One region of the Methylobacterium sp. GC_Met_2 genome, then DNA from elsewhere that is predicted to be linked to it. Evidence: predicted binding sites of a transcription regulator. Region 1 holds the regulator's gene; the other holds the start of a gene.
The links. Region 1 encodes PhoB, which activates phosphate uptake and scavenging genes when phosphate is short. Its sites were predicted from a motif close to TGTCATNNANCTGTCAT; they were not measured.

Region 1 (21,919 bases):
GCTGGCGCTGGGCGGGCGTGGCGATGGCCGCCTCGTCCGGCACGGCGAGGCGCAGGGCGTCGTCACCGCCGTGTTCGATCTGCCCCTGGACCATCCGGCTCGCCGGATTGCCACGGAGGCCGAGATCGACACGGAGGGCGATCTGATCCTGCGCCGGACCCAGATGGCGGACGGACGCACCCGCGCCTTCGTCAACGACCAGCCGGTGGGCGTCCAGGTCCTGCGCGCGATCGGCGCGGCCCTGGTGGAGATCCACGGTCAGCACGACGACCGTGCGCTGGCCGATCCGGCCTCGCACCGGGCGATCCTCGACGCGTTCGGCGGCCTGCAGGGCCAGCTCGCCAAGGTCGCGGCGGCCGCCCGCGCGGTCCGCACCGCCCGATCCGACCTCGCCGAGCACCGCGCTCGGGTGGAGGCGGCCCGGAAGGAGGCCGATTTCCTGCGCCACGCCGTGGAGGAGCTGGCTGCACTCGCGCCGAAGCCCGGTGAGGAGGCTCAGCTCGCCGAGCGCCGCAGCATCATGCAGCAATCCGAGAAGGTCGCGCGCGAACTGAATGCGGCGCTGGAAGCGGTGGGCGGGACCCATTCCGGGGTACCCCATATCTCGGCCGCCCTGCGGAAGCTGGAGCGCCGCGCATCGCAGCTCCCCGCCCTCGTCGATCCCTGCGTCAACGCCCTCGACGCCGCGATCGTAGCCCTCGACGAGGCTCGAGCCGTGCTTGACGCCGCGGTGGCGGAGACCGAGTTCGATCCCCGCGATCTCGAGCGGGTGGAGGAACGGCTGTTCGCCCTGCGGGCGGCCGCCCGCAAATACGACGTCGCGGCCGACGATCTTGCGGCGCTTGCCGAGCGCTATGCCGGCGACGTTGCGGCGATCGATGCCGGGGAAGCGGCACTGGCAGGCCTCGAACAGACTCTTGCCACCGCGGAGGCTGCCTATGCCGAGGCCGCCGAAAAGCTCAGTGCCGGTCGCCGCCGCGCCGCCAAGCAGCTCGACGCCGCCGTGAAGGCCGAGCTGCCCCCCTTGAAGCTCGAGCGCGCCCGATTCATCACCGAGATCGTCACCGACCCGGAATCGCGCGATCCGGCCGGCACCGACCGGGTCGAGTTCTGGGCGCAGACCAATCCCGGCACCAAGCCCGGACCGATGATGAAGGTCGCCTCGGGCGGCGAGTTGTCGCGGTTCATGCTCGCCCTGAAGGTGGTGCTGGCCGATAAGGGCTCGGCCCCGACCCTGATCTTCGACGAGATCGACACCGGCGTCGGCGGTGCTGTTGCGGATGCCATCGGGCTGCGCCTCGCACGCCTGGCCGCGACCGTACAGGTTGTCGCCGTCACCCATGCGCCGCAGGTCGCGGCTCGCGCGGAGACGCATTTCCTTATCGCGAAGGCACCCGTGAAAGGGGCCGGCCGTGTCGCAACGCGGGTCGCCAGCCTTCCCGTGGCCGAGCGCCGGGAGGAGATCGCCCGGATGCTCGCGGGGGCAACAGTGACCGATGAAGCCCGCGCGGCGGCTGCGCGGCTTCTTCAGGGCGCCGACGGTTAACTGACAGGTAAGCTTAACCGTTGGTTCACGGTAACGGTTCGTTAACCATTCTTGGTGACTCTCTTGCCATCCCGGCGCCGCAGCGGTTTGGAGCGGCCGAAGGACGAGAGGGAGCCATGAAGCTGTCAGGCGTCGATTCCGAGGACCTTTCGCACGTGGGACAGAATCCGAAGCGGACGATCGATACGCGTCGGCTGGGTCTCTCGCTGCGCACGGTCTATGAAGGCAGTGTCGACACGCAGCCGATCACCGACACCCATGTCGAGCTGCTCCTGCGCCTGCGCCAGAAGGAGCGGGAGCTGCGCCGGGCCGGGTAGGGCGATCCCGCTCCCGAATGCCTCACCAGCGGCGCGCCCCCGGCCGCCGCCGATACTCGGCCGCTCGAATCAGGGTGAGGATCCGGTCGAGATCTTTTAGCAGATCCGCCTCCTCGCGCCGCGCTGCCGCGGCTGCATCCGGATCGCCACTGAACTTCTGACGCGCCTGCGCGAGGGTCAGGGCGCGCTCCACCGCTTCCCGTTCGGCATGCAGGGCAAGCCAGTTCGGGTCAGTCTCCGTCGCTGAATCGGCGTTTTCGCCCACCACGGTTCCCAGTCCCTTCCCGTGCCGTTGCCGGTAGGAACGCGCGAGACCCGTGAACCGTGCCGCGCGACCTGCGACGCGATGTCATGCCGGTGTCATCTACCTGTCGTAACCGCGCAGCCATCGGGCGGCCGGCGCTGGATCTTTCACGGATCGGCCGCAAGGCTCTGCCGCGGGCATGAGCATGCCGGCGGGGTGGCGCAGGCTCTTGCCCGACGGCAACGGAGATTCCATGAGACCCTTCGCTTACGCGCTCGCCGTCGGACTCGCGACGGTACAGCTGGCGTCTGCGGCGCTGGCCGCCGACATCACCGGGGCCGGGGCTACGTTCCCCTTCCCGGTCTACTCGAAGTGGGCCGAGGCCTACCGGAAGGAATCCGGTTCGGGTCTGAACTATCAGTCGATCGGATCCGGCGGCGGGATCAAGCAGATCCAGGCCAAGACGGTCGATTTCGGCGCCACCGACGCGCCGCTGAAGGGCGAGCAGCTGGCCAAGGACGGCCTCGTCCAGTTCCCCACCGTGATGGGCGGCGTCGTGCCGGTGGTGAACATCGCCGGAATCGAGCCGGGCAAGCTCAAACTGACCGGCGACGTGCTGGCCGACATCTATGCCGGGAAGATCGCCAAGTGGACCGATCCGCGGATCGCGAAGCTCAATGACGGCCTGAAACTGCCCGACACGAACATCACGCCGGTCTACCGGTCCGACGCCTCGGGCACGACCAACATCTTCACCACCTACCTGTCCCAGGCTTCGGACACGTGGAAGAAGGAGTACGGCGCGGCCACGACGATCTCCTGGCCGGTCGGTCAGGGCGGCAAGGGCAACGAGGGCGTGACGGCCACCGTGAAGCAGGTGCCGAATTCCGTCGGCTACGTCGAGTCGGCTTACGCCAAGCAGAACAAGCTGGCCTACGCCCTGCTGCAGAACAAGGCCGGCAAGTTCCCGCAGCCCGACGACAAGGCGTTCCAGGCGGCGGCGGCCAGCGCGGACTGGAAGTCGGCCCCCGGCTTCGGCATCTCGCTCACCAACCAAGCCGGCGAGGAGGCGTGGCCGATCACGGCGGCGACCTTCATCCTGGTCCACAAGGACCCGGCCGATCCGGCCAAGGCCGCCGATGTGCTCAAGTTCTTCGACTGGGCGTACAAGAACGGCGACAAGCTTGCCTCGGATCTCGACTATGTTCCGCTGCCGGACAACGTCGTGGCGCTGATCCACGAAGAGTGGAAGAACGTGAAGGGCAAGGACGGGAAGCCGGTTTACAATATGTAAGCCCAACGGGGAGGAGGCTTCGACCTCCTCCCTCGCTTCTGAGATCCCGCCGCGCTACCACGTTATCCTTCGCAGAGAACCGCGGATGTCTGCTTTGACTGAAACGATTGCCCTCGGCCGAACCCGTACGTCGGCGGCGCGGAAGGGACCGAGCCGGAACATGGACGCCGTGTTCCGCGGTTGCGCGTACGGCGCGGCGTTGCTGGTGCTGACCGTCCTCGTGGGGATCATCGGCTCCATCGTCTACGGCGGCCTGCCGGCCTTCCGGGAGTTCGGCGTCGGCTTCCTGACGTCCAGCGTCTGGAACGTCGGCACCGAACAGTACGGCGCGCTCGTGGCCGTCATCGGAACGGTGATGTCGGCGCTCCTGGCCCTCCTGATCGGCGTCCCGGTCTCGCTCGGCATCGCCATCTACCTGACGCAGCTCTGCCCGGGCTGGGCGCGCAAGCCGGTCGCGATGACGATCGAGCTGCTCGCCGCCGTGCCGAGCATCATCTACGGGATGTGGGGCCTGTTCATCTTCGCCCCGCTGTTCGCCCGCTTCGTCGAGATCCCGATCTCGAACGTCGTCGAGGGCCTGCCGATCGTCGGGACCGTGCTGTATGCCCGCATCCCCTCTGGGGTCGGGGTGCTCACCGCCGGCATCATCCTGGCGATCATGATCGTGCCGTTCGTGGCCTCGATCGCCCGCGACATGCTCGACCAGATCCCCACGATCCTGCGCGAGAGCGCCTACGGCGTCGGCTGCACCACCTGGGAGGTGACGCGCTTCGTCCTGATCCGGCACGCCTCGGTGTCGATCATCGGCGCGATCATGCTCGGCCTCGGCCGTGCGCTGGGCGAGACCATGGCGGTGACCTTCGTGGTCGGCAACGCCAACCGCCTCTCGGCCTCGATCTTCGATCCCGGCTCGACCATCGCGTCCCGGATCGCCAACGAATTCAACGAGGCGGACGGCATGCAGCTCAACGCCCTGATGGCGCTCGGCTGCATCCTGTTCGTCATCACCTTCATCGTCCTGATCGCCGCGCGCATCCTGACGTCACGCGTGCGGGTCGCTTGAGGAGCCCCATGGACGCGATCAACACACGCGCTGCGCCGCCGCTCGTGCAGGCCCGGGTCCGCCCCGGCCGGCGCCGCGCGGACGCCATACTCCGTGGCTTCTGCGCCTTTGCCACGCTGCTCGGCATCATCGTGCTCGGCTCGATCCTGCTGATGCTGATCGTCGAAGGCGTGCGCGGCTTCACGCCGACCCTGCTGACGCAACCGACCCCGGGGCCGGGCAGCGAGGGCGGCGGCATCGCCAACGCGGTGCTGGGCAGCCTGATCCTGACCACGATCGGCATCGTCATCGCGACGCCGGTCGGCGTGATGGCCGGAACATTCCTGGCGGAATACGGCCGGACCTCGAAGCTGGCCGTCCTGATCCGCTTCCTCAACGACATCCTGCTCTCGGCGCCGTCGATCCTGATCGGCCTGTTCGTCTACACGCTGATGGTGCGGCCCATGGGCAGCTATTCCGGCTGGGCCGGCGGCATCGCGCTCGCGATCATCGCCACGCCGGTGATCGTGCGGACCACCGAGGACATGCTGAGCCTCGTGCCGGGCACCCTGCGCGAGGCCGGCGCGGCGCTCGGCGCTCCGCCCTCCATGGTGATCATGAAGGTGAGCTGGCGCGCCGCCTCGGCCGGCATCGTGACGGGCATCATCCTGGCGCTGGCCCGCATCGCCGGCGAGACCGCGCCGCTCCTGTTCACCGCACTCAACAACAACAGCTGGTTCAGCCCCGACCTCATGGGTGGCGTCCCGAACCTGCCGGTGATGATCTACCAGTTCGCGCTCTCGCCCTATTCCAACTGGCAGCAGCTGGCCTGGGCCGGAGCGCTTCTGATCACCATGACCATCCTCGCCCTCTCCGTGATCGCCCGCTTGGTGGTCAAGCCGCAGCGTGCCCGCTGAAGCGCGAGCCGAAGGATTAGCCCGATGAGCCATGCTGCAGCCACCGCCGCCGCCGAGCCCCTTATGCAGCCCTCCGCCAAGGCCGGCGCCGACACCAAGGCGCCCGTCCGGATCGCCGTGAAGGGGCTGAACTTCTACTATGGCCAGTTCCACGGCCTGAAGGACATCAACCTCAACTTCCATGATCGGCAGGTGACCGCGCTGATCGGCCCGTCGGGCTGCGGGAAGTCGACGCTGCTGCGCACCTTCAACCGGATCTACAGCCTCTATCCGGAGCAGCGCGCCGAGGGCGAGATCCTGCTGGACGGCGTCAACATCCTGGATTCGAAGGTCGATCTCAACGATCTGCGCGCCCGGGTCGGCATGGTGTTCCAGAAGCCGACGCCCTTCCCGATGTCGATCTACGACAACGTCGCCTTCGGCATCCGCCTCTACGAGAAGCTGCCGAAATCGGAGCTTGACGACCGGGTCGAGGCGTCGCTGCGCAAGGCGGCGCTCTGGGACGAGGTCAAGGACAAGCTGAAGCAGTCCGGCATGGGCCTGTCGGGCGGGCAGCAGCAGCGTCTGTGCATCGCTCGCACAGTGGCCCAGCGCCCGGAGGTGATCCTGTTCGACGAGCCGACCTCGGCGCTGGACCCGATCTCGACGGGCCGGATCGAGGAGCTGATCGAGCAGCTGCGCGACGAGTTCACCATCGCGATCGTCACGCACAACATGCAGCAGGCGGCGCGCATCTCGCAGTTCACCGCCTTCATGTATCTCGGCGAGCTGATTGAATTCTCACAAACCGAAAAAATGTTCATGAACCCGACCGAGCGGCGGACGCAGGACTATATCACCGGCCGCTTCGGCTAAGCTGTTTCGAAGACCGGTTTCCGCGCCATCGCGACCCGGGCGCCGCGGCGGCCGGGCGGGATCGCGGCAACCGGGTGGGATCGCACGTCCTGGCCCCCATCGAAGGATCCATCCATGCCCGGCCATATCGTTACCTCCTACGACACCGATCTCGAAAACCTCCGTCGCTCGATCTCGGAGATGGGCGGCGTGGCGGAGAAGATGACCACCGAGGCGACCGACGCCCTGGTGCGCCGCGACGACGGGCTCGCCCAGGCGGTGATCCTCGCCGACAAGCGCCTGGACGCCCTCCAGAGGGATATCGAGGAGCGCTCCGTCCTGCTGATCGCCCGGCGGCAGCCCCTGGCGATCGACCTGCGCGAGACCATCTCGGCGATCCGCGTCTCCGGGGACCTGGAGCGGATCGGCGACCTCGCCAAGAACGTGGCCAAGCGCGTCGTGGCGATCTCCGATCAGGCGCCGGCGCAGAAGATCGTGCTCGGCGTGCGCCACATGAGCGACCTCGCGGAGGGCCAGCTGAAGGACGTGCTGGACGCCTATGCGAGCCGCGATATCGAGGCGGCCCACGACGTGTGGGAGCGCGACGGCGAGATCGACGCGCTGTACAATTCCCTGTTCCGCGAGCTTCTGACCTACATGATGGAGGATCCGCGCAACATCTCGTTCTGCACGCACCTGCTGTTCTGCGCCAAGAATGTCGAACGCATCGGCGATCACACGACCAACATCGCCGAGACGATCCACTACCTCGCCACGGGCGAGACGCTCGCCGGAGAACGGCCGAAGAACGATGCGTCGAATTACGTGACGGTGGATGGGGGTCTGGCGCCGTGAAGCGCTTCCCGGGGCGCAGGATCCTGGGGGCGTCGCCGCCGTGACGGTCGGTTTCGGTTGAGGCTGGGCGGAGCCTCCGGCACCATTGCCGCGTCCGCCGCGAGAACGGGTCATCGAAGGTGAGTATGCAAGTCCTGATCGTCGAGGACGAGGAGGCATTGACCACGCTGCTGCGCTACAACTTGGAAGCCGAGGGCTTCCTGGTGGATACGGCGGCCCGGGGCGACGATGCGGAACTGCTTCTGGCCGAGCGCATGCCCGATCTGGTCCTGCTCGACTGGATGCTGCCCGGCCTGTCCGGGATCGAGCTTTGCCGCCGCATCCGGGCCCGGCGGGAGACCGAGCGGCTGCCGGTGATCATGCTGACCGCCCGGGGCGAAGAAGGCGACCGGATCCGGGGCCTCGGGACGGGCGCCGACGATTACATCGTCAAGCCGTTCTCGGTGCCGGAACTGCTCGCCCGCATCCGCGCGCTCCTGCGCCGGGCCAAGCCGGCTCATGTCTCGGATCGTCTGGCCGCCGGCGACCTCGAACTGGACCGCACCGGTCATCGGGTGCGCCGGGCCGGCGAGGAGCTGCATCTCGGCCCCACGGAGTTCCGGCTGCTGGAATTCCTGATGCTGGCCCCGGGCCGGGTCTTCTCCCGCGAGCAGCTTCTCGACGGGGTCTGGGGTCACGACGTCTACATCGACGAGCGCACCGTCGACGTCCATGTCGGCCGCCTGCGCAAGGCGCTGAACGGCCCACGCCAAGCCGATCCGATCCGCACCGTCCGCGGCTCCGGCTACGCCTTCGACGAAACCTTCTCCCTCGAAGCCTGAATCGCCAAGTCCCGATTTCGAAAGGTCAAGACCTTTTGCGGGTGCAGGGCGGAGCCTTGCTATGGGGCGAAGCCCGAGCGTCTGGACTCCGCCCCGACACCCCGCCAAAGGGCTTCCGCCCTTCGGGAACCCCCGATCAGCGGGTGAGCGCGGCACTCCTGTCGGCGGCCGGCACGGAGGCCAGGGCCTGGAGCACCGTGCCCTCGGTGAGGATCTGGGGCAGCACCTGGGGCTCGCCGCCGTCGGTGTAGAGCAGGTAGAGCGGCACGCCGCTCCGGCCGTGCTTCTCCAGCAGGCGCGTGATCTCGGGGTTCTGGTTGGTCCAGTCGCCCTTCAGATAGGTGATGCCCCGCTCGGCCATCGCGGCCCGCACGGCCTTCGTGGAGAGGGAGGTCGTCTCGTTGACCGCGCAGGTGATGCACCACGCCGCGGTCATGTTGACGAAGGCCGGCTTGTGCGCGCTCGTCAGCGCATCGAGACGGGCCTGCGTGAACGGCTCGATACCACCGGCGGCGGCCTGCGCGGTCGGCGCGGCACGGTCCTGCGGGAGGGTGGACACCAGGGCCACCACGGCGATCAGGGCGAGCGCCGCACAGACCTGCGCGATCCGGCGTGCCCCGGGCGCGGCGGCGCGTCCGCGCTCCCAGGCCCAGGCGGAGAAACCCACCAGCACGAGGCCGATCAGCGCCGCCAGAAGGCCCCGCGGATCGACCTGCTGCGCCAGGACCCAGACCAGCCAAGCCACGGTGGCGTAGACCGGGAAGGCGAGCACCTGCTTGAGCGTCTCCATCCAGGCGCCCGGCCGCGGCAGCGCCCGAAGGGCCGGGGGCCAGAGAGTGAGAGCCAAGAACGGCAGGGCGAGGCCGAGCCCGAGGCTCGCGAACACGGCAAGCGCCACACCTGCGCTCTGGGTCAGCGCGAAGCCGATTGCCGAGCCCATGAACGGCGCCGTGCAGGGCGTCGCCACCAGCGTGGCCAGCACGCCCGTGAAGAACGAACCACTCAGGCCGGAACGCCGGGTCAGGCGATCGCCGACACCCGCGAGCCGTCCCCCGACCTCGACCACGCCGGACAGGCTCAGACCCATCGCGAAGAGCAGATAGGCGAGCCCCGCCACCACCAGGGGCGATTGCAGCTGGAATCCCCAGCCGATCGCCGCCCCTCCGCCCTTCAGGGCGATGAGCACTCCGGCCAGACCCAGGAAACTCGCCAGCACGCCGGCCGTATAGGCGAAGCCGTGCAGGCGCAGGCGGGCCGGACCCTCGCCCGCATGCCGCACGAGACTCAGCACTTTGATCGACAGGACGGGGAAGACGCAGGGCATCAGATTGAGGATGAGGCCGCCGAAAAAAGCGAAGGCGGCGGCGGTGGCAAACGTCAGCAGGTCGAGGTCGGGCGCGGCGGCCCCGGCCGGCGTCGCCGCGACGGGAACCGACGGATCGGTCGCGGCCGGAAGCACCGGCTCGTCGCCATACGCGAAGGCGAGGCGGCGGCTGCCGGATTCGGTCACCTCGTCCAGGGTCAGCACACCCGGAAGGGCCGTGGGAGCCGCTTCGGTCGGGCTGCTCCGGGCGACGGTGAGGTGCAGGCCGGTGCCGTCGACCGCCATCACCTGTGCGCTCGCGTTGTCGATCGCGGTCTCGGCATACGGGAAGTAGGCGGCGTTCCGGATCGTGTCGGGCCTGAGCCCCGTCGCCGTGAAATCGAGCTGCAGGGTATCGCCCTGGCTCGACAGGTTCATCGGCCAGAGCGCAGGGGTCGGGAGGGCGGCCCGAGCGCGGGCGAACAGGGCTGCATTGTCCGGATCGGGACGCGGCTCGCCCACCGGCACGGTGAGGGCAAGATCCGCGGAGCCCGGCACGCACTCGGTCTCGCAGACGAGGTAGGTCAGCTTGGCCTGGATCTGCACCGGGTTGGCCGGATCGAGGCTCGGCGGCGGCGTCACGGGGACGAGGAGCGTGACCTCGCCCTCGTAGCCGTAATTCATCAGCGTCGCGATCGGGATCCGCTCCGGCGCCGGCCACTGGAGCGCCCCGGCGTTGAAGCCGGCCGGCAGGGTCCAGGTCACCTCGGGCGGCAGGCCCGAATCCCCCGGGTTGCGCCAGTAGACGTGCCAGCCGGGCTTCACCTGCATCCGCACCGCGAGGGTAAAAGGCCGCGCCCCCGCCACCGCGGCGGGCTCGGCGACAAGGCTCGACCGCACCAGATCCGGCGGCGTGCGCAGGCCCTGCGCCAGGGCCGCCGACAGGCTCGCGGCGAGGACCAGAATCGGGAGGACGAGGCGGCGGATCATGCTGTCCCTTCGCGGGCCGGGCGGCCGCGGTTTCAGGCCCAGCGTTCGGGCCATTCCGTGACGACGCGCTTACCACGAAGGGCCGTGGCGGTCGCGCGCCGCGGCCTCACCCGGGCAGCGGCGCCGTGGCGCGCGCCAGCCAGTCGCGCGCTCCGGCATCGAGCTCCGGCGACAGCGCCTCGCGGACCCAGACATGGTAGGCGTCGATCCAGGCGCGCTCCCCCGGTTCGAGCAGCTCGGTCTGGATCAAGTTCCGGTCGTAGGGCGCCAGCGTCAGCGTCTCGAAGCCGAGCATCGGGCGCTCGCCGTCCGCGATGGCGCGCGTCTCGACCAGAACGAGGTTCTCGATCCGGATGCCGTAGGCGCCGGCCGCGTAGTAGCCCGGCTCGTTCGACAGGATCATGCCGGGCTCGAGCGCCACCGTACCGGTCTTGGCGATCCGTTGCGGCCCCTCGTGCACCGACAGGAAGGCGCCGACGCCGTGGCCGGTGCCGTGGTCGAAATCGAGCCCCGCCTGCCATAGGGGCGCCCGGGCGAAGGCATCGATCTGCGCGCCGGTCGTCTTGTTGGGAAACACCGCCCGGGCGATGGCGATATGGCCCTTCAGCACCCGGGTGAAGCGGTCGCGCATCGCCGCGCTCGGCGCGCCCACCGCGACGGTCCGGGTGATGTCGGTGGTGCCGTCCGGGTATTGCGCGCCGGAATCGATCAGGAACAGCTCGCCCGGCCGGACCGCCCGGTCGCTGGCGCGGGTGACCCGGTAGTGGACGATCGCCCCGTTGGGTCCGGATCCCGAGATGGTCGGGAACGAGACGTCGCGCAGATCGCCGCCCGCGGCGCGGAAATCCTCCAGCGCCTCGACGGCGGCGATCTCGGTGAGGCCCCCGGCCGTGGATGCCGCGTCGAGCCACGCCAGGAAGCGGACGACGCTGGCCCCATCGCGCTGATGGGCGGCGCGCGCGCCCGCGATCTCGGCGGCATTCTTGAGCGCCTTCATCGCGGTGATCGGATCCTTGCCGACATCGACCGTGCCGCCGGCCGATTCGATCCGTTCCTTGAGGGCGACCGCGCCCGTGGCCGCATCAAGCCGGACCCGGGCCCCGCTGAGCGACGCCAGCCCATCCTCAAGCTCGGCCTTGGGCAGGATCTCGGCGACGGGCGCGAGCGCCGCGCGCAGGTCCGGATCGACGGCCGGCGAGGCCAGAAAGAGGCGCGCCTGCCCCTCGCGCGGCAGGATCGCGTAACCGAGGGCCAGGGGCGTATGCCCGACATCGGCGCCGCGCAGGTTGAAGGCCCAGGCGAGGTTGTGCGGATCCGAGATCACCAGGGCGTCGCAGCCGGCCTCCGTCAGGCTGTCCCGCACCCGGGCGAGCTTGTCGGCGACCGTTTCGCCCGCGAGCGCGTCCGGATGGCGGATGACCCGGCCGGCAGGCGGCTTCGGCCGACCGGCCCAGACGGCATCCACGAGGTTCGGCACGGCCCGCAGGGCACCGCCCGCCTTCGTGGCCACCCGTTCCAGGCGCGCCAATCCGTCCGGCGTGTGCAGCCACGGATCGTAGCCCAGCACCTGATCGCGCTTGAGGTTGGCACCGATCCAGGCTTCGGGCGTCGTTTCGGCCAACGGCACGATCGCGAGGATGCCGGTATCGACCTGCTCGGGCGCCTGGAGCGTGTAACGGCCATCCACAACCAGGGCGGCGGATTCCGCCAGAATCACCGCAGTCCCGGCCGACCCGGTGAACCCGGTGAGCCAAGCGAGCCGCTCGGCGTCGGCGGGGACGTATTCGGACTGGTGCTCGTCGGCCCGCGGCACGACGAAACCGTCGACCCCCGTCTCGCGCAGGGCGGCCCGCAGAGCCTCGATCCGTTCCGGCCCCTTGCGATGGCCCGGGTCGTCGAACGTCTGAAAGCGCTGGCGTGGTCGGGACGGCGGCGGCTCGATCATGGTGGGAGGGTAGAGCGCTCGCCGCCGGCATGGCAACCGACCCGGCATCGGGAATGCAGGGTGAGGGCGCGCACGATGCCCGTACAGGTTGTCAGACGGCACCCGTCATGCAGCGCGCAGCCCAGCAATGGCTGGCCCGCATACCTTATTCAACATGAAAAAATCGCGAACAATCTTATCACGCCGTGGGTTTTGGCCTATCTCGGGATCATGGCACGTCGCGTTTACTACCGGATCAGCGACAGAGCGGATGGCTGCTTCGACGCCATCGTGACGGTCGAACCCGATACTGTCGTTCGCCGGGAGGGCTTCGCGTCGCTCGCGGAGGTCGAGGAGTGGATCGAGGGCCTGCGTGTCCTGATGGCGGCGCTCGGTGCGCCGGTGTCGCAGTGCTTCCAGGATTCGACCCCGCCGGAGCCGGCCGAGGCCGGATCCGACCGTGTCTGCCCGCCCGGCAAGGTCCGCGCCGCGCGCTGAGGGCGCGGGCAGCGATCAGAGATACTCCGCGGGGACATAACGGGTCGAGGACTGGCTCAGACTTTACGCCGGCCGATCTTGCCCGCCTGCGCGCGGTTCAGCGCTGAGGGCGTCGCACGGGGCGCGCGGCCGTGCCGCCGCGCATCAGCACGAGGGCGACCCAGCCCTCGATCAGACCGCGGCGCACGAGGGCGAAGCCCTGGTGTCGGTAAGCCGAGAGGACGCCCGGGACATCGCGCTCGATCAGGCCGGACAGGATCAATACGCCGCCGGGGGCCACCACCCGCGTCAGCGAGGGGGCGAGGAGTCGCAGCGGCCGCGCCAGGATGTTGGCGAAAACCAGATCGAAATGACGCGGACGGGCCGCGAGGCGGTGGCGCACACCGGGGCCGAGATAGAGCTTGAGATAGGGGCCGAGACCGTTGGCGCGGGCGTTCTCGCGGGCCGTGAGCACCGCCTCCGCGTCGAGATCCCCGGCCACGATCGGCTGCCGCAACGCCTTGGCGGCCGCGAAGGCCAGGATCCCGGTGCCCGTGCCGACGTCGAGGATATGGGCCGGCCGCCGCCGTTTCAGCACCTGAACCAGCGCCCGCAGGCAGCCGAGCGTCGTACCGTGGTGCCCCGTGCCGAAGGCCAGCGCCGCCTCGATCTCGATCGGCAGATCGTTGGCGCGCACCGCATCCCTGTCGTGCGAGCCGTGAACGATAAAGCGCCCGGCCCGGACGGGCTTCAGCCCCTCCAGCGAGGCCCGCACCCAATCCTGCTGGTCGATCGTACGGAATACCGCCGCGTCGGCGGCGTCGCCGATCACCGGCCGGATCAGCGCGCGGACGTAGTCTTCATCGGGTGCATCCGCGAAATAGGCTTCGAGCCGCCACGTGCGTCCGTCCGCATCCTCGAAGGCCGCGACGGCGGTCTCGGTGGGATCGAACATCTCGCCCAGAAGATCCGTCATGGCCCGCGCCGAGCGCTCGTCGGTCAGCAGGCACAGGACGTGGGACGGGCGATGGGGCGGCAAACCTTCCAGCATGGGTCCGGGCTGTAACGCCGACGCGCGCGACATCACAGGGGGCAAGCGGATGCCGACGCGAAAAAACCGACGCCGCCGGGCGGGACCGGCCCGTGCCCTCACGGTCGCGGCGCGATTTGTTGCGCGGGAGACACAAGCGGCAATACTCATTTCGTTGATGTTCTAAATCACTATCTCGGTCCGGAATGTATGATTAGACAGTCTCGGCTTCCCAAAGCCAGACCCCTCAACTCCGGCACGCCACTCATTCGTGAGTTGGCGCGCCAGTTTTGGCAGGCACGCATAGTCGATGACCGCCCCCTTCTTCATCAGTGCCGCACTTGCCTGTGCCACCACGTGCGCCGCGTGGCTGTGGGCACTCGTCGTGGCGGCCGGCATGACCCCGCTGCCGGAGGCCGGATCGCCTGAGCGGCGCGACCTCCGGACCTGGTGAAAGACCGGACCACGAATCGCCACTGCGCACGCACGGCAATGCGGCATCGTGCGCACACGTTAACCACAGGCGACCGCGCAACCGAGCGGAACCCGCTTCGCGGAGCGACGTTTTCGGCCGGCTTTCGACGTGAAACGCGATGAAGCAGGGTGCGTACCGCGTGACCAAGTCCAGACGTTCCGGCCGCTTCGGGCCCGTGGTCGTCGCCGAGCCGTCGGCGCCTGCGCGGCCGCCGCGTGAACGGCTCTTCGGCGGCCCGACACCCGATGGGCCACTGCCGGGGCACCTTCTCGTCCTGCTGAGCCGCCTGCATCGCGCGGAAAATGCTCCGAAAGAGCCCCGCGACCCGGCGCATGGCTGAACGCCGCACGCGCGCACGTCGCCGGGCAGGGCACCGGTTCTTGGCCGGGCATCAAGCAGCGTTTATGCTCCCCGTCATACCCGCCCGGATATAACGGACGGCGACAAAGGGGACCTTCGGCCATGCGCCCGACCCGACGCATCCTCGTGGCGCTCCCCCTCGGGGCTCTGGCGTTCGGCTCAGCGCCCCACGCCGCGCGGGCGGGAGATCCCGTCGTGGTGTTCGCTGCGGCCAGCCTCAAGAACGCGCTGGACGATGCGACCGCGGCTTGGGCGAAGGAAACCGGGAAGTCCGTACGGATCTCCTATGCGGGCTCGAACACCCTCGCGAAGCAGATCGAGGCGGGCGCGCCCGCCGACCTGTTCATCTCGGCGGACCAAGCCTGGATGGATGATGTGGCCCGGGCCGGCTTGCTGAAGCCGGGCTCGCGGATCGACCTGCTGCGCAACGCGCTGGTTCTGATCGCCCCAGGCCCGAAGACTGAAGATTCCGATCCCCGGGTCGCGCTGGCTCCGGATCTCGGCACGGCGCTGACCAAACTGCTCGGCAGCGGCAAGCTCGCTATGGCGACGATCGATGCCGTCCCGGCCGGCCGGCAAGGCAAGGCCGCCCTGGAGAAGCTCGGCGCCTGGGAAGCCGTGAAGGGGCAAGTGGCCCAGGCCGACAATGCGCGCGCGGCCCTTCTGCTGGTCGCCCGGGGCGAAGCACCGCTCGGCATCGTCTACGCCACCGACGCGGCCGCCGATCCCAGCGTGCAGGTGCTGGCGAACTTCCCGCCCGATAGCCATCCGCCGATCGTCTACCCGGCGGCCGTCATCCAGGACGCGCGTAACCCCGATGCCGCGGTCCTGTTGCGCGATCTGCGCGGTCCGGCGGCTCGAAGCGCCTTCGAGCCCCAGGGCTTCTCGGTGGTCGAGGCCCCCGCTGCCGGCCGGTAGCGGGTGGAGCCCCGCCATGCTGGACCTGACCCCGGCGGAGTGGACCGCCGTCGCCCTGAGCCTCAAGGTGGCCTCAATCGCGACGCTCGCGAGCCTCGGGCCCGGCCTCGCGACCGCATGGCTCCTGGCCCGGCGCCGCTTTCCAGGGCGCGCGCTCCTCGACGGGCTGGTTCACCTGCCGCTGATCCTGCCCCCTGTGGTGACCGGCTACCTGCTGCTCCTGGCCTTCGGCCGTCGGGGCCCGGTCGGAAGCCTGTTGGCGGAGATCGGGGTCGTCCTGGCGTTCCGCTGGACCGGGGCGGCTTTGGCCTGCGCGATCATGGGTTTCCCGCTGATGGTGCGGGCCATGCGGCTGTCGATCGAGGCTGTGGATCGCCGGATCGAGCAGGCGGCCGGGACGCTGGGCGCGAGCCCTCTGTTGGTCTTCCTCACCGTCACGCTGCCGCTCAGCCTGCCGGGCTGCATCGCGGGTGCCGTGCTGGCCTTCGCCAAGGCGATGGGGGAATTCGGCGCCACCATCACCTTCGTGTCGAACATCCCGGGCGAGACCCAGACGTTGCCCTCGGCCATCTATACGCTGACCCAGGTTCCGGGCGGGGAGGGGCCGGCGCTCCGCCTCACCCTGGTGTCGATCGCCATCTCGGTGACGGCGCTGCTCGCCTCCGAGTTCCTGGCCAATCGGCTGGGACGAAAGCTGGGCGCGGGCTAGATGGCTACTTCCGTCCCGCCCCTCTCTCAGCCCGCGGCGCGCGCCGTATCACCCGGTCGGCGGCGATCCGCCGGTGCCGGCATACGCGTAGGGACCGCCCGCCTCCAGGGCCCGGCGATAAGCGGGGCGCGCGTGGATACGCTCCAGCCATGCCAGGACCCGCGGCCCCGCCCCGGTGCCGCGGGCCGCGAACGCCTCCAGCGGGAAGCTCATCATGATATCGGCGGCGGTGAAATCCGCGCCGCAGACATAGGGACCATCGGCGAGTTCCGCCTCCCAGAACGCTGCATGCCGCCGCAGGTCGGGATCGACGAAGCCACGCAGTACCGTCCCGGCGATCCGGCGAACGAGGGGTCGCAGCAGCCACGGGCTACCCGGCGCAAGGCGGGAAAAGATCAGCTTCAGCAGGAGCGGCGGCATCGCCGACCCTTCCGCGTAATGCAACCAATAGATGTAGCGCCTGCGGGCCTCCGTCCCGGCCACCGGCACCAGGGCGCCCCCCGCCGTCTCGGTCAGGTAGGCGACGATCGCCCCGGTCTCCGCGACAACGACCCCGTTGTCGGTGATCACGGGCGCCTTGCCCAACGGGTGGATGGCGACGAGGTCCGGCGGCGCCCGCATGGTTCGGGGATCGCGCGCATAGCGCTTCACCGTGTAGGCCAGCCCGAGTTCCTCCAGCAGCCAGAGCACACGCTGCGAGCGGCTGTTTTCGAGATGATGGACCGTGATCATCGCGATTCTGTCCCCGCTGGAGCGCTCTCCGCCGAAGCGGGCACCGGTTCGGCCCAAGAGGGCGCGTCACCTCAAGAGGTGAGTGCCGCGCACGATTGCAACGCGCACCGTACACGACACACGTCTCCAGACAGGTTGGCACGCGCGACCGGCCCCCTCTCGCGCTCGGGAGAGGGTTGGGGTGAGGGACGAGAACCCACAGGATCGAGCGCACTCTCGAGGCGCCGACAGGGGATGCCTCGTGCTGAAAGTTCGCATCCCTCACCCGGCTCTCTGCGAAAGCAGACCTGTCCCGCATGGCAGAGGGGACCCGCGCCTCACTCGGCGACGGTGGCACTGTCGTTTACCGTGTCCAACGTGATCGGGTACGACGCCAACGCAGGACCACGCCGCCCGGTTGGTTACCCGAGTCGCTGCGCGTGAGCATCCAGGTCGACGTCACCCTGCGCCGCGGCGCCTTCGCGCTCGACGCGGCCTTCGAGGCCGGGCCGGGTCTGACGGCGCTGTTCGGGCGCTCGGGCTCAGGCAAGACCACGCTGATCGACCTGATCGCCGGGCTCGCCCGGCCCGATCGAGGTCGGATCGTCGTGGACGGCACCACGCTGGTCGATACGGGCATCGGCCTCTTCCTGCCGCCCCATCGCCGACGGGTGGGCGTGGTGTTCCAGGACGCGCGGCTGTTTCCGCATCTCAGCGTGCGAACCAACCTCGCCTACGGTCGCGTCTTTGCCCGCCACCGGGCCGACCCCGCGCATGTCGAGGCGGTGGTCGGCATGCTCGGCATCGGTCATCTGCTCGACCGCCGGCCCGCCGGGCTCTCCGGCGGCGAGCGCCAGCGGGTCGCCATCGGACGGGCGCTCCTGGCCCGGCCGCGCCTCCTGCTGATGGACGAGCCCCTCGCGGCCCTGGACGAGACCCGCAAGGCCGAGATCCTCCCCGCGATCGAGCGCCTGCGCGACGAGGCCGGCGTGCCGATCGTCTATGTGAGTCACGCGGTTTCGGAGGTCGCGCGACTCGCCACCACGGTCGTCGTGCTGGAGGCGGGCCGCGTGGCCGCCGCCGGACCCGCGGAAGCGATCCTGCGCCGGGCCGATCTCGCGCCGGTCCACGACGCCGAAGCCGGCGCACTGCTGGACATGGTGGTGGAGGCGATCGATCCGGACACCGGCCTCACGCGCCTCACCGGCGCTGCGGGGCGCCTGCTGGTGCCGGGGCTGGCGCGCCCGGTCGGGACGCGTTTGCGCGTGCGTATCCCCGCCCGCGACGTGCTGATCGCGACCGCACCGCCCCAGGGCCTCAGCGCGCGCAACATCCTGGCCGGTCGAATCAGCGGAATGAGCGCTTCGGGCACCGAAATGGCCGTGGAGATCGCTTGCCACGACGCGCATCTCGTCGCGCGCATCACCCGGGCGGCCGTCCGCGATCTCGGGCTCGCGATCGGACAGCCGGTCCACGCCATCGTCAAAAGCGTCGCGTTCGACCCGGCCGGGATCGGCGAGCTGCGCGCGTCTGTCGCAATCTGACGCGGCTGAATACCGTTATTTACCGCGTTCTTATTTTGAATACACAACCCTTGGTTAGGATTCGAGCGCCACGATAGATTGAAAGGGAAAATCGAGCACAACTCTCAGAGGTAGACCGATGGGCATCAGACGCCTGCTCCATCGCCCGACAACCACCAGACTCGCCTGCCGCAGCGGCAGTTCCGCGGTGGAGTTCGCCCTCGTGGCACCGCTGCTCCTGCTGCTCTTCGCCGGGATCGGCATGCTCGGGATCTGCCTCGGCGCGGCCCACAACCTGCGCCAGATCGCTGCGGAAGCGGCGCGCGCGTCGGTGGCCGGCATCACCGACACGGAGCGTGCGACCCTCGCGCAGAACACCGTGAACCGCAGCCTGAGCACGGGCGCGATGTTCCGGCCGGGCAGCGTTGCCGTGCAGGTCGGATCCGACCCCAACGACGCGACGATCTACACCGTCACGCTCTCCGCCAACACCGCCTCCCTGGGCATCAACGCCTTTTCGCGCCTGCTCCCGATGCTGCCCACCATCCTGCGCAGCACCATCAGCGTGCGGAAGGGGGGTCTGTGATCGGCTGGATCCGGAACCGGTTGCGCCGCTTCGGCACGGCGCGCGGCGGCAACGTTGCGATTCTCGTGGCGCTCGGCAGCACGTTCCTGTTGGCGGCCGGCGCCGTCGGGGTCGATCTGGGCCTCGTGTTCCAGGAACGGCGCAAGGCGCAGGCGGCGGCCGACATCGCCGCGATGATGGGGGCGATCGATCCGACCCAGGCCAACACGATGGCGCGCCGATCGCTGGGCGACAACGGCTACGGCAGCGCGGTCGCCACGGTGGATCCCGGCACCTACGACGCGAGCGTACCAGGGGTTGCACCTGCCAACCGCTTTCACCCGGGGTCGAGCCCGGCCAACGCCGTTCGGGTCGGGCTGTCGACGGCGGTACCGATCACCTTCGGACGGACAATCGGGCTTGCCGGGTCGATTCCGCTCCGGGTCGTCGGGACCGCCGCCAGCGCGCAATTCGCGGCCTTCAGCATCGGATCGGGCACGCTGCAAGTCAGCAACGGCATCACCAATGCCCTGCTGGGTGCGATGCTCGGCGCACAGCTGTCGCTGAGCGTCAGCGACTACAATGCCCTGCTCGGCACGCGCGTCGACGGGCTGCGGGTTCTCGATGCCCTGGCGACGAGCCTGAATCTGGCAGCGGCGAACTACACCGACCTCGCGCAGGCCAATGCCAGCGTCGGGCAGGTCCTGATGGCACTCCGGGTCGCCGCGCAAGGCAACAGCGGCGCGGTCAATGCCCTGACGGGCATCCTGAACGCGCTGCCGAATGCCGGTCCCACGGTCCCGATTGGCCAAGTGGATCCCCTCGGCGACGCCGCAGCGCTGGCGCCTCAGAGGGGTCTCGCTGGCGCCTCGGTCGATGTGATGAGTGTCCTGGGCGCCACCGCCGCGCTGGCGAATGGCCAGACGCAGATCTCGGTCGATCTGGGGGCCACGATCCCGGGCCTTCTCTCCACCCGCCTGACCGTGGCGATCGGCGAGCGCCGCCGCAGCTCGGGCTGGGTCCGACCGGGGGGGCCGAACGCGACCATCCAGACGGCGCAGACCCGGCTGCTGATCGAGGCCACGGCCTCTGCCCCCCTCGGTTTGGGAACGCTCACGATACCCATCTACGCCGAGGTCGCACCCGCGCAGGCGACGCTTCAGGCGCTGAGCTGCATCGGCGGCGCGCGTCAGGTCACGATCAGCGCCCAGACCGGCCTCGCAACCCTGGCAGTGGCCAACGTCGCGCGCAGCGCCATCACCGGCGGCAGCACCGGTCCGAACCTGTCGCAGCCGGCGACCCTGATCGCACTCCTGCTCCCTCCGGTGAGCGTGACGGGACGTGCCGTGGCGACCATCGGATCGACCACACAGACCCTCGTCTTCAACGAGACCGACATCGCCAATCATACGGTGAAAACGGTGTCGTCGAGCGGTCTGACCCAGTCCCTCACCGGCAGCCTGCTGAGCAGCCTGACGTTGAACATCAACCCGATCGGCCTGGGCCCGCTGCTGCAGACGCCGCTCAGCGCAACCTTCGCCGCCCTGACGCCGGCCCTTGACCTCGTGCTGGACAGCACCCTACGGAGCCTCGGCCTGCACCTCGGCTACGCGGATATCGACATCGACGGCGTGCTTTGCAGCCAGGCCGTGCTGGTCCAGTGAGGCTCGGACGCGGCTAGCCGATCTGCGTCAGCAGCGTGAACGCACCGAAGAGCAGCACGGCGCCGACCGACACGGCCAGCAGGATGAGCGCGGTGCGCGATTCCCGTACTTCCGGCGACATGGGCCTGCCCGATCTCACTGCCTCGTGGCTCGCGATCCCGCGAAACGCCGAGATACGCACCGAAGCCGCCGCCTGTCGACTTGCATCGGAGCCGCGCGCCCGACAGCTTGGCGGATCTGACGCTGCGTTTGACCGAACCCGGCGCGCGATGCGGACCGATATCGCCTTTGTCTCGGAGGGCCGCACCTTGCGCGGTCGGTCACCGAGACAGCCCTGACCCTCGGTTACGCGAGCCTGAGCGCCTTCGCGGGCATGTTCCGCAGACAGGTCGGAGCCTCACCCTCGGCGTTCCGGGCCGAAGGCCGACGATCACAGGTAAGCGTAGAAATCGTTTGACAGGCGGCACGGCGGGCGGCCAGCTTGTACCGATCGGTACAAACGCTGGAGACCCGAACGATGTCCGACCGTCCGCCCCTTCCCCCCTTCACCGCCGAGACCGCCGCCCAGAAGGCCCGCATGGCCGAGGATGCCTGGAACGGGCGCGATCCCGAGCGTGTCTCGCTCGCCTACACGCCGGACAGCGTCTGGCGGAACCGCAGCGAGTTCCTGACCGGGCGCCAAGCCATCGTGGCGTTCCTCGCGCGCAAGTGGGCGCAGGAACGCGAGTACCGCCTGATTAAGGAGGTCTGGACCTTCGGCGGCGATCGGATCGCGGTGCGCTTCGCCTACGAATGGCACGATGCGGAGGGGCAGTGGTTCCGCTCCTACGGCAACGAGAATTGGGCGTTCGACGCCCACGGCCTGATGCGGCGCCGGATCGCCAGCATCAACGATCTGGCGATCACCGAAGCCGACCGGATGTTTCACTGGCCGCTCGGCCGCCGGCCCGACGATCATCCGGGCCTCACCGATCTCGGCCTCTGACCGCGGTGACCGGCCGGGCCGAAACGCTCCAGAGGCTCGCGGAGGTGTTTCGCGAGCACGGCTACGAGGGGGCCAGCCTCGCAACGATCAGCCGAGCCACCGGCCTCGGAAAGGGGAGCCTGTACAACCTCTTCCCCGGCGGGAAGGCCGAGATGGCGGCCTGCGTGCTGGCAGAGATCGACGGGTGGTTCGAGGCCAACCTCTACGCACCCCTCCGTGAGGCGAGACAACCCGCCGAGGCGGTGTCGACCATGTTCGACGCGGTCGAGACCTATTTTCGCTCCGGCCGGCGGGTCTGCCTCGTGGGGGTCGTGGCGCTCGGCTCGGAGCGCGACCGCTTCGGCGAGGCGGTGCGGAGCTACTTTGCGCGCTGGGTTGCGGCCCTGGCCGTTGCCCTGGAACGGTCGGGCCGTGA
Region 2 (6,128 bases), on a different contig from region 1:
GGCCAGGTCCGCCCAGGCCCCGTCGGGAGCCGGGCCGTTCGACTTGAGCATCGACCGCATGGTCTCGCGGACGCCGCGCAGTTCCTCGGCGCTGGCGCCGACCACGTGGCGCCCCATCAGCGATGACGAGGCCTGGCCGAGCGCACAGGCCCGGACCTCCTGGGCGAAATCGGCCACTCGGCCATCCTCGCCCAGCACAAGGTCCACCGTCACGGTCGAACCGCACAAGCGGGAATGCGCGGTGGCGCTGGCATCCGGGTTCTCCAGCCGGCCGAGCCGGGGGATATCGGCGGCCAGTTCGAGGATGCGGCGGTTGTAGATATCGTCGAGCATCGGGTCCTCGGCCGTGGGTACAGGTCCCGTCGGGACGCTGCCGCGCGGTTCGCGCATTGCGCGTTGCCCCGCGAACGATGATATAGGCGCCTTACGGTCGCTTCGCGAGGAGGCGGTCCGGCAACCAGGGTCGCGCCCACGGCTCCGGCGATCCGTCCGAGGGGATTCCCACGGCTTCAGTCCATTCCGGGGCGCCGGCCTGAAACCTTTTCAGGCCCGGGATCTTCCCTCACACGCCCGACGCGATCCGACGATGTACGCCAAGCCCGACAGCACCCCGATGAAGTCCCGCATCGCCCGGGCCGAGGATGCCATGGATGCCGCGCTCAAATCCCTGTCGTATCCGAGCGACGGCCAGGGTTTTCACCGGAACGGGCAGGATTTTCCCCCGAACGGGATCGACGGGCAAGGTCTAGACGGCATGCGCAATGACAACCGCCCGGTGGATGAGACCCGCCCCGTCGAGGTCGCACCGGAGCCGGCTTCCGCCACCCGCATCCCCGAAGGCATCGAGACCGGCCGCCCGAGCCGCGCCGAGGCCGAGGCCGCCGTGCGCACCCTGCTGCGCTGGGCCGGCGACGACCCGACCCGCGAGGGCCTGCTCGACACCCCCGCCCGGGTGACGAAAGCCTATGAGCAGCTGTTCGGCGGCTACGGCGTCAATGCGGAGAAGCTGCTTGAGCGGGTGTTCGAGGAGGTCGAGGGTTACTCCGACATCGTGCTGGTGCGCGACATCCCGTTCCACTCCCATTGCGAGCATCACATGGTGCCGTTCATGGGGCTCGCCCACATCGCCTACTACCCGACCCGGGGCGTGGTCGGCCTGTCGAAGCTCGCCCGGGTGGTCGACACCTTCGCCCGCCGGTTGCAGACGCAGGAGACCATGACGGCCCAGATCGCCGACGTGATCGAGAGCATCCTCAAGCCCCGCGGCGTCGCCGTGATGGTGGAGGCCGAGCATCTCTGCATGGCGATGCGCGGCGTCCAGAAATCCGGAGTCTCGACCATCACCAGCCAGTTCCGCGGCGTGTTCAAGGACAACGCCAACGAGCAGGTCCGCTTCCTGACCCTGGTGCGCGGCGGCACCAAGTAGTCTACAGCACGCCCAGAATCGGGGACCGCCCTTCCACGCCATGACCGCGAGCGACAGCGCCTTCGATCCCCCCGGCCCCCGCGCCGCGGTCGAGGAGGGCCAAGCCTTCACGCCCCGCTTCGACCGGGACGGGCTGATCACCTGCATCGCGGTCGATGCGGGGGACGGCCGGGTGCTGATGCTCGCCCACATGAGCGCCGAATCGCTGGCGCGCACGATCGAGACTGGCGAGGCGTGGTACTGGTCGCGCTCGCGGCAAGAACTTTGGCACAAGGGCGCCACCAGCGGCCAGATCCAGCGTGTCATCGAGATGCGGGTCGATTGCGACCAGGACGCGCTGCTGATCCGCGTGGAGGTCGGCGGCGACGGCGGCTGCTGCCACACCGGCCGGCGGGATTGCTTCTACCGCAGTGTCGTCCGGCAACCGGACGGCCGCGCCACCCTGGAGTTCGCCGGGAAATGAGCGCGACCCTTGCCGCGACCGGGTGGCAAGAGTGTCCCGCCGTTCCGTATTTCCTGCCCGGCGCCGTCGAGCCGATCCGGCCCCTGCCGAAGGCGGGCCCGCGGATCGGGCTGGCTTTGGGCGGCGGCTCGGCCCGGGGCTGGGCCCATATCGGCGTGCTGCGCGCCCTGGAGGAGGCCGGCATCCACCCCACCGTGGTGGCGGGCTGCTCGATCGGCGCCGTGGTGGGGGCCTGCTACGCCGCCGGGCGGCTCGACCGGCTGGAGGCCTTCGCGCGGGCGCTGACCCGGCGCCGGGTGGTCGGGCTGATCGATCCGCGCCTGCCGGGCTCCGGCCTGATCGCCGGCAACCGCCTGCGCCAGCGGCTCCACGCCGATCTGGGCGAGCGCCGGATCGAGCGCCTGCCGATCCGGTTCGGCTGCGTCGCCACCGAGTACGGCACCGGCGCGGAGGTGTGCCTGACCGAGGGGCTGGCGGTGGATGCGGTGCGCGCCTCCTACGCGATCCCCGGTCTGTTCCCGCCGGTGACCCATGCGGGCCGGGTGCTGATGGACGGCACGCTGGTCAACCCGGTGCCGGTGGCTCTGGCCCGGGCGCTCGGCGCCGATCTGGTGATCTGCGTGAACCTCAATGGCGATACCGGCGGCCCGGTTGTGCGCGAGGTGCCGGCCTACGTCCCCCGCCGCGGCGTCCTGACCACGCTGCGCGACCGCCTGCGGGGCTTTCCGCGCCCGGAGCCCGAGATCCCCGTGCCGGGCCTCGCCCGGGTGGTGCTCGACGCGTTCAACATCACCCAGGACCGGATCTCCCGCTCCCGGCTGGAGCGCGACCCGCCGGACGTGGCCATCGGGCCGGACGTGGCGGGGTTCGGGCTGTTCGATTTCCACCGGGCGGATGAGGGGATCGCGATCGGCTATCGGGCGGCGCGGGCGGCGCTGCCGCGGATCCGGGCTGTGGTGGCGGGGGCCGAGGCGCGCGCTTGAGGGCTCGCGCGGCTGGCTGGAGCCCTCCTTCGAGGCTTCCGTTGCGCTCCGGTACCTCAGGATGAGGGGGATGGGCTGGAAGACCTGAGCAGGCCCCGGCGCATCCCCCCGTCATCCCCCTGTCGCCCCAGCCTGCGATGGGCGCCCCACCATTTGGAGGGGTTCCAATGACCACGAGTCGCCGTCAGATCCTGCTTTCCGGAGGCGCCGGCCTCGTCGGGCTGGCTTCCGGCCTCGCCCGCCCCGGCCTGAGCCGGGCCGCCGACCGGCCGCTCCTGACGCATGGGCTCCAGTCGGGCGATGTCGGCACCGACTCGGCCGTGGTCTGGGCCCGCTCCGACCGGCCCGCCCGGGCGATCATCGAGTGGGCGACCACCGAGAGCTTTTCCAAACTCCAGGGCGTCTTCGCCGACGCGCTCCCGGAGACCGACGGCACCGTGAAGGTGGCGCTGACCGGACTGCCGGCGGGCCAGGACGTTTTTTATCGCGTCCGCCTCCAGGACATCGCCGCGCCGACCATCGTCGGGCCGGCCCAGGTCGGCCGGTTCCGCACCGCGCCGGCGGATCGGCGCTCGGTCTCGTTCTGCTGGTCGGGCGACACGGCGGGCCAGGGCTGGGGCATCGACGAGGCCCGCGGCGGCATGACGATCTACTCCGCCATCCTGAAGAACCGGCCGGACTTCTTCATCCATTCCGGCGACACGATCTACGCCGACGGGCCGATCCAGTCCGAGGTGAAGCTCCCCGATGGCAGCCTCTGGCGCAACCGCGTCACCGAGGCCGTCGCGAAGCCCGCCGAGACGCTGGCCGAGTTCCGGGGCCGCCACAAGTACAACCTCACCGACCGGAACGTGCTGGCGATGAACGCCGCCGTGCCGATCCTGGCGCAGTGGGACGACCACGAGGTCACCAACAACTGGTGGCCGGGCGAGCCGCTGACCCGGGCCGAACACCTGAAGAAGAAATACACCGACCCGAACGTGCTGGCCCTGCAGCTGCGCGCGGCTCGCGCGTTCCACGAATACATGCCGATGCGCTTCGAGCCGTCCGAGCCCGGACGGGTCTACCGCAAGATCGGCTACGGCCCGCTGGTCGACGTGTTCATGCTCGACATGCGCTCCTACCGGGGCCCGAACGGCGAGAACACGCAGACCACGTACGGGCCGGATTCCTACTTCCTCGGGCCGCAGCAGATCGCGTGGCTGAAGCGGGCGCTGCTCGAATCCCGCGCGACCTGGAAGGTGATCGCCGCCGATATGCCCCTCGGCCTCGTGGTGACGTACGACGTCGATAAAAACTTCGGCTCCGAGGCGGTGGCACAGGGCGACGGGCCGGCGCTCGGGCGCGAATTGGAGATCGCCGACCTGCTGCGCTTCATCAAGAGCGCGGGCATCCGCAACACGGTGTGGTTCACGGCCGACGTGCACTACACGGCCGCGCATTACTACGACCCCAACAAGGCAAAGGTCCAGGATTTCGAGCCGTTCTGGGAGTTCGTCTCGGGGCCGCTGCACGCCGGCACCTTCGGGCCGAATGCGCTCGACAACACCTTCGGGCCGCAGCTGCGCTTCGTGAAGGCGCCCGAGAAGGGCCAGGTAAACCTGTCACCGGCCTCCGGCTACCAGTTCTTCGGCCATGTCGCGGTCGATGGCCGGACCGAGCAGATGACGGTGACGCTCAAGGACGCGGCCGATTCCGACCTGTGGCACGTGACGCTCGATCCCGTGAAGGCGTGAGGCGACGCTCTTTTGGGACTACGTAGCCGCGCATTCCCCCCTCTGCGGGGGAGGAGGGGGGCCCCTGCGTCAGCAGGGGTCGGGCCGGGACGAAGGTCCCGCAAGCGGGGAACCCGGGTTCAGGAAAGGGCGCGACCAGCACGACGGGCAGAGCGCTGTTCTGCACCGTCGCTCCCCTCTCCCGACCCGCTTCGCGGGCCACCCTCCCCCGCAGAGGGGGGAGGGAGAGTCGGCCCCCTACGCCATCGTGATGTAATCCCGCAGCGCCTGATGCTCGGCCTCGACGGTGGCGATCTTGCGCGCCACCACGTCGCCGATCGAGACCAGCCCGATCAGGCGCCCGTCCTCGCAGACCGGCACGTGGCGGAAGCGGCCTTCGGTCATCAGCGTCATGACCTCCTCGATCGTCGTGCTCCGCCCGCAGGTGGTGACGTTCCCGGTCATGTGCGCGGAGACCGGCGCGTCGAAGGCCGAGCCCCCGTGCCCGGCCAGCGCCCGCATGATGTCCCGCTCGGAGATGATGCCGGCCACCGACCCGTCGTCCTGAGCGACCACCAGGGCGCCGATGCGCCGGTCGGCGAGGATCTGGATGACCTCCTCGAGGGTCTTGTCGGGGGCTACGGTGACGACCGAGCTGCCCTTGTCGGCGAGGATGCGTGCGACGGTCATGGCTCTCTCCCGTGTAACGCGTCCGGTGCGCCGTCAGCCCGCGACACCGGGATTGCGCTGTCGGCCGGGTTGGCCCCGGCGCCTTCACAATACGGCGAGTGTGTGGCCGTTTCGCCCGGTTGGCAAGGTGGTCAGGACCGCGGCGTCTCCCGCGGATCGAGGAACGGGAACAGCAGGAAGCCGACGATGAACCCGCCGAGATGCGCGTCCCACGCGATGGAAGCGCTCTCGCCTACCAGCGGCACGCTCACGAGGCCGAACAGCAGGTTGGTCACGAGCCAGATCGCCAGGAAGGACACGGCCGTCCGGTTGCGCAGGAGTTCGGGGATGGTCTCGACCGGCCGGTGCGGCGGCAATTGCCAGGGCTGACCGCCATAGCCGGAGACCGGCGGCTGGAACACGAACCGGGCAGCAGCCGCCATCAGCGCCGAGATGCCGGCTGAGGCACCGACCAGCGGCCCGGCGCTCAGGGGATCGACCAGCACGTGCAGCAGGCCGCCCGCCGCGGTGCCGGCGAGCGCGATCAGCCCGTAGCGCCAGGGGCCGCAGCGACGGGCCACCGGCGAACCGAAGGCGGCGAGCCACACGCTGTTGAAGATCACGTGCATCCACGAGCCGTGGAGCAGCGCGTAGGTGGCGAACGTCCAGGGCTGGAACGCGTGCTCGCCTACGATGTAGCGGGCGAAGGCCTCCCGCGCCGCCTGCAGGCCCGGATCGCCCGAATCGCCGGCCGCACGGACGACCTCGGCGGCTTGCCCGGGATCGAACCACAGGGTCCAGCGGGCCGGCACCAGCGCGAGATCGAGGACGAGGCGGATGTCCCAGGTGTCCGGCAGCACGAACTCGCGCAC

Region 2: OXS49_RS32090 (alkaline phosphatase D family protein) is a predicted target of PhoB. The motif match lies at 2,982-2,998, and genes of this name have one in related genera.

The regions. Positions count from the first base shown of each region.
Region 1 is NZ_JALNUM010000092.1:464-22,382, reverse strand. It holds gene recN (DNA repair protein RecN) at 1-1,546, shown strand, start outside; gene OXS49_RS24580 (hypothetical protein) at 1,663-1,863, shown strand; gene OXS49_RS24575 (hypothetical protein) at 1,886-2,131, opposite strand; gene pstS (phosphate ABC transporter substrate-binding protein PstS) at 2,361-3,401, shown strand; gene pstC (phosphate ABC transporter permease subunit PstC) at 3,487-4,464, shown strand; gene pstA (phosphate ABC transporter permease PstA) at 4,473-5,360, shown strand; gene pstB (phosphate ABC transporter ATP-binding protein PstB) at 5,424-6,215, shown strand; gene phoU (phosphate signaling complex protein PhoU) at 6,330-7,049, shown strand; gene phoB (phosphate regulon transcriptional regulator PhoB) at 7,175-7,870, shown strand; gene OXS49_RS24540 (protein-disulfide reductase DsbD domain-containing protein) at 8,007-10,163, opposite strand; gene OXS49_RS24535 (aminopeptidase P family protein) at 10,270-12,108, opposite strand; gene OXS49_RS24530 (hypothetical protein) at 12,319-12,585, shown strand; gene OXS49_RS24525 (50S ribosomal protein L11 methyltransferase) at 12,683-13,615, opposite strand; gene modA (molybdate ABC transporter substrate-binding protein) at 14,532-15,347, shown strand; gene modB (molybdate ABC transporter permease subunit) at 15,364-16,056, shown strand; gene OXS49_RS24510 (glutathione S-transferase) at 16,105-16,788, opposite strand; gene modC (molybdenum ABC transporter ATP-binding protein) at 17,208-18,311, shown strand; gene OXS49_RS24500 (TadE/TadG family type IV pilus assembly protein) at 18,430-18,876, shown strand; gene OXS49_RS24495 (TadG family pilus assembly protein) at 18,873-20,519, shown strand; partial or broken gene OXS49_RS24490 (AraC family transcriptional regulator) at 20,845-20,976, shown strand; gene OXS49_RS24485 (nuclear transport factor 2 family protein) at 21,037-21,504, shown strand; gene OXS49_RS24480 (TetR/AcrR family transcriptional regulator) at 21,510-21,919, shown strand, end outside.
Region 2 is NZ_JALNUM010000189.1:563-6,690, forward strand. It holds gene OXS49_RS32070 (iron-sulfur cluster assembly scaffold protein) at 1-333, opposite strand, end outside; gene folE (GTP cyclohydrolase I FolE) at 587-1,426, shown strand; gene hisI (phosphoribosyl-AMP cyclohydrolase) at 1,467-1,889, shown strand; gene OXS49_RS32085 (patatin-like phospholipase family protein) at 1,886-2,872, shown strand; gene OXS49_RS32090 (alkaline phosphatase D family protein) at 3,040-4,608, shown strand; gene OXS49_RS32095 (CBS domain-containing protein) at 4,846-5,277, opposite strand; partial or broken gene OXS49_RS32100 (rhomboid family intramembrane serine protease) at 5,409-6,128, opposite strand, start outside.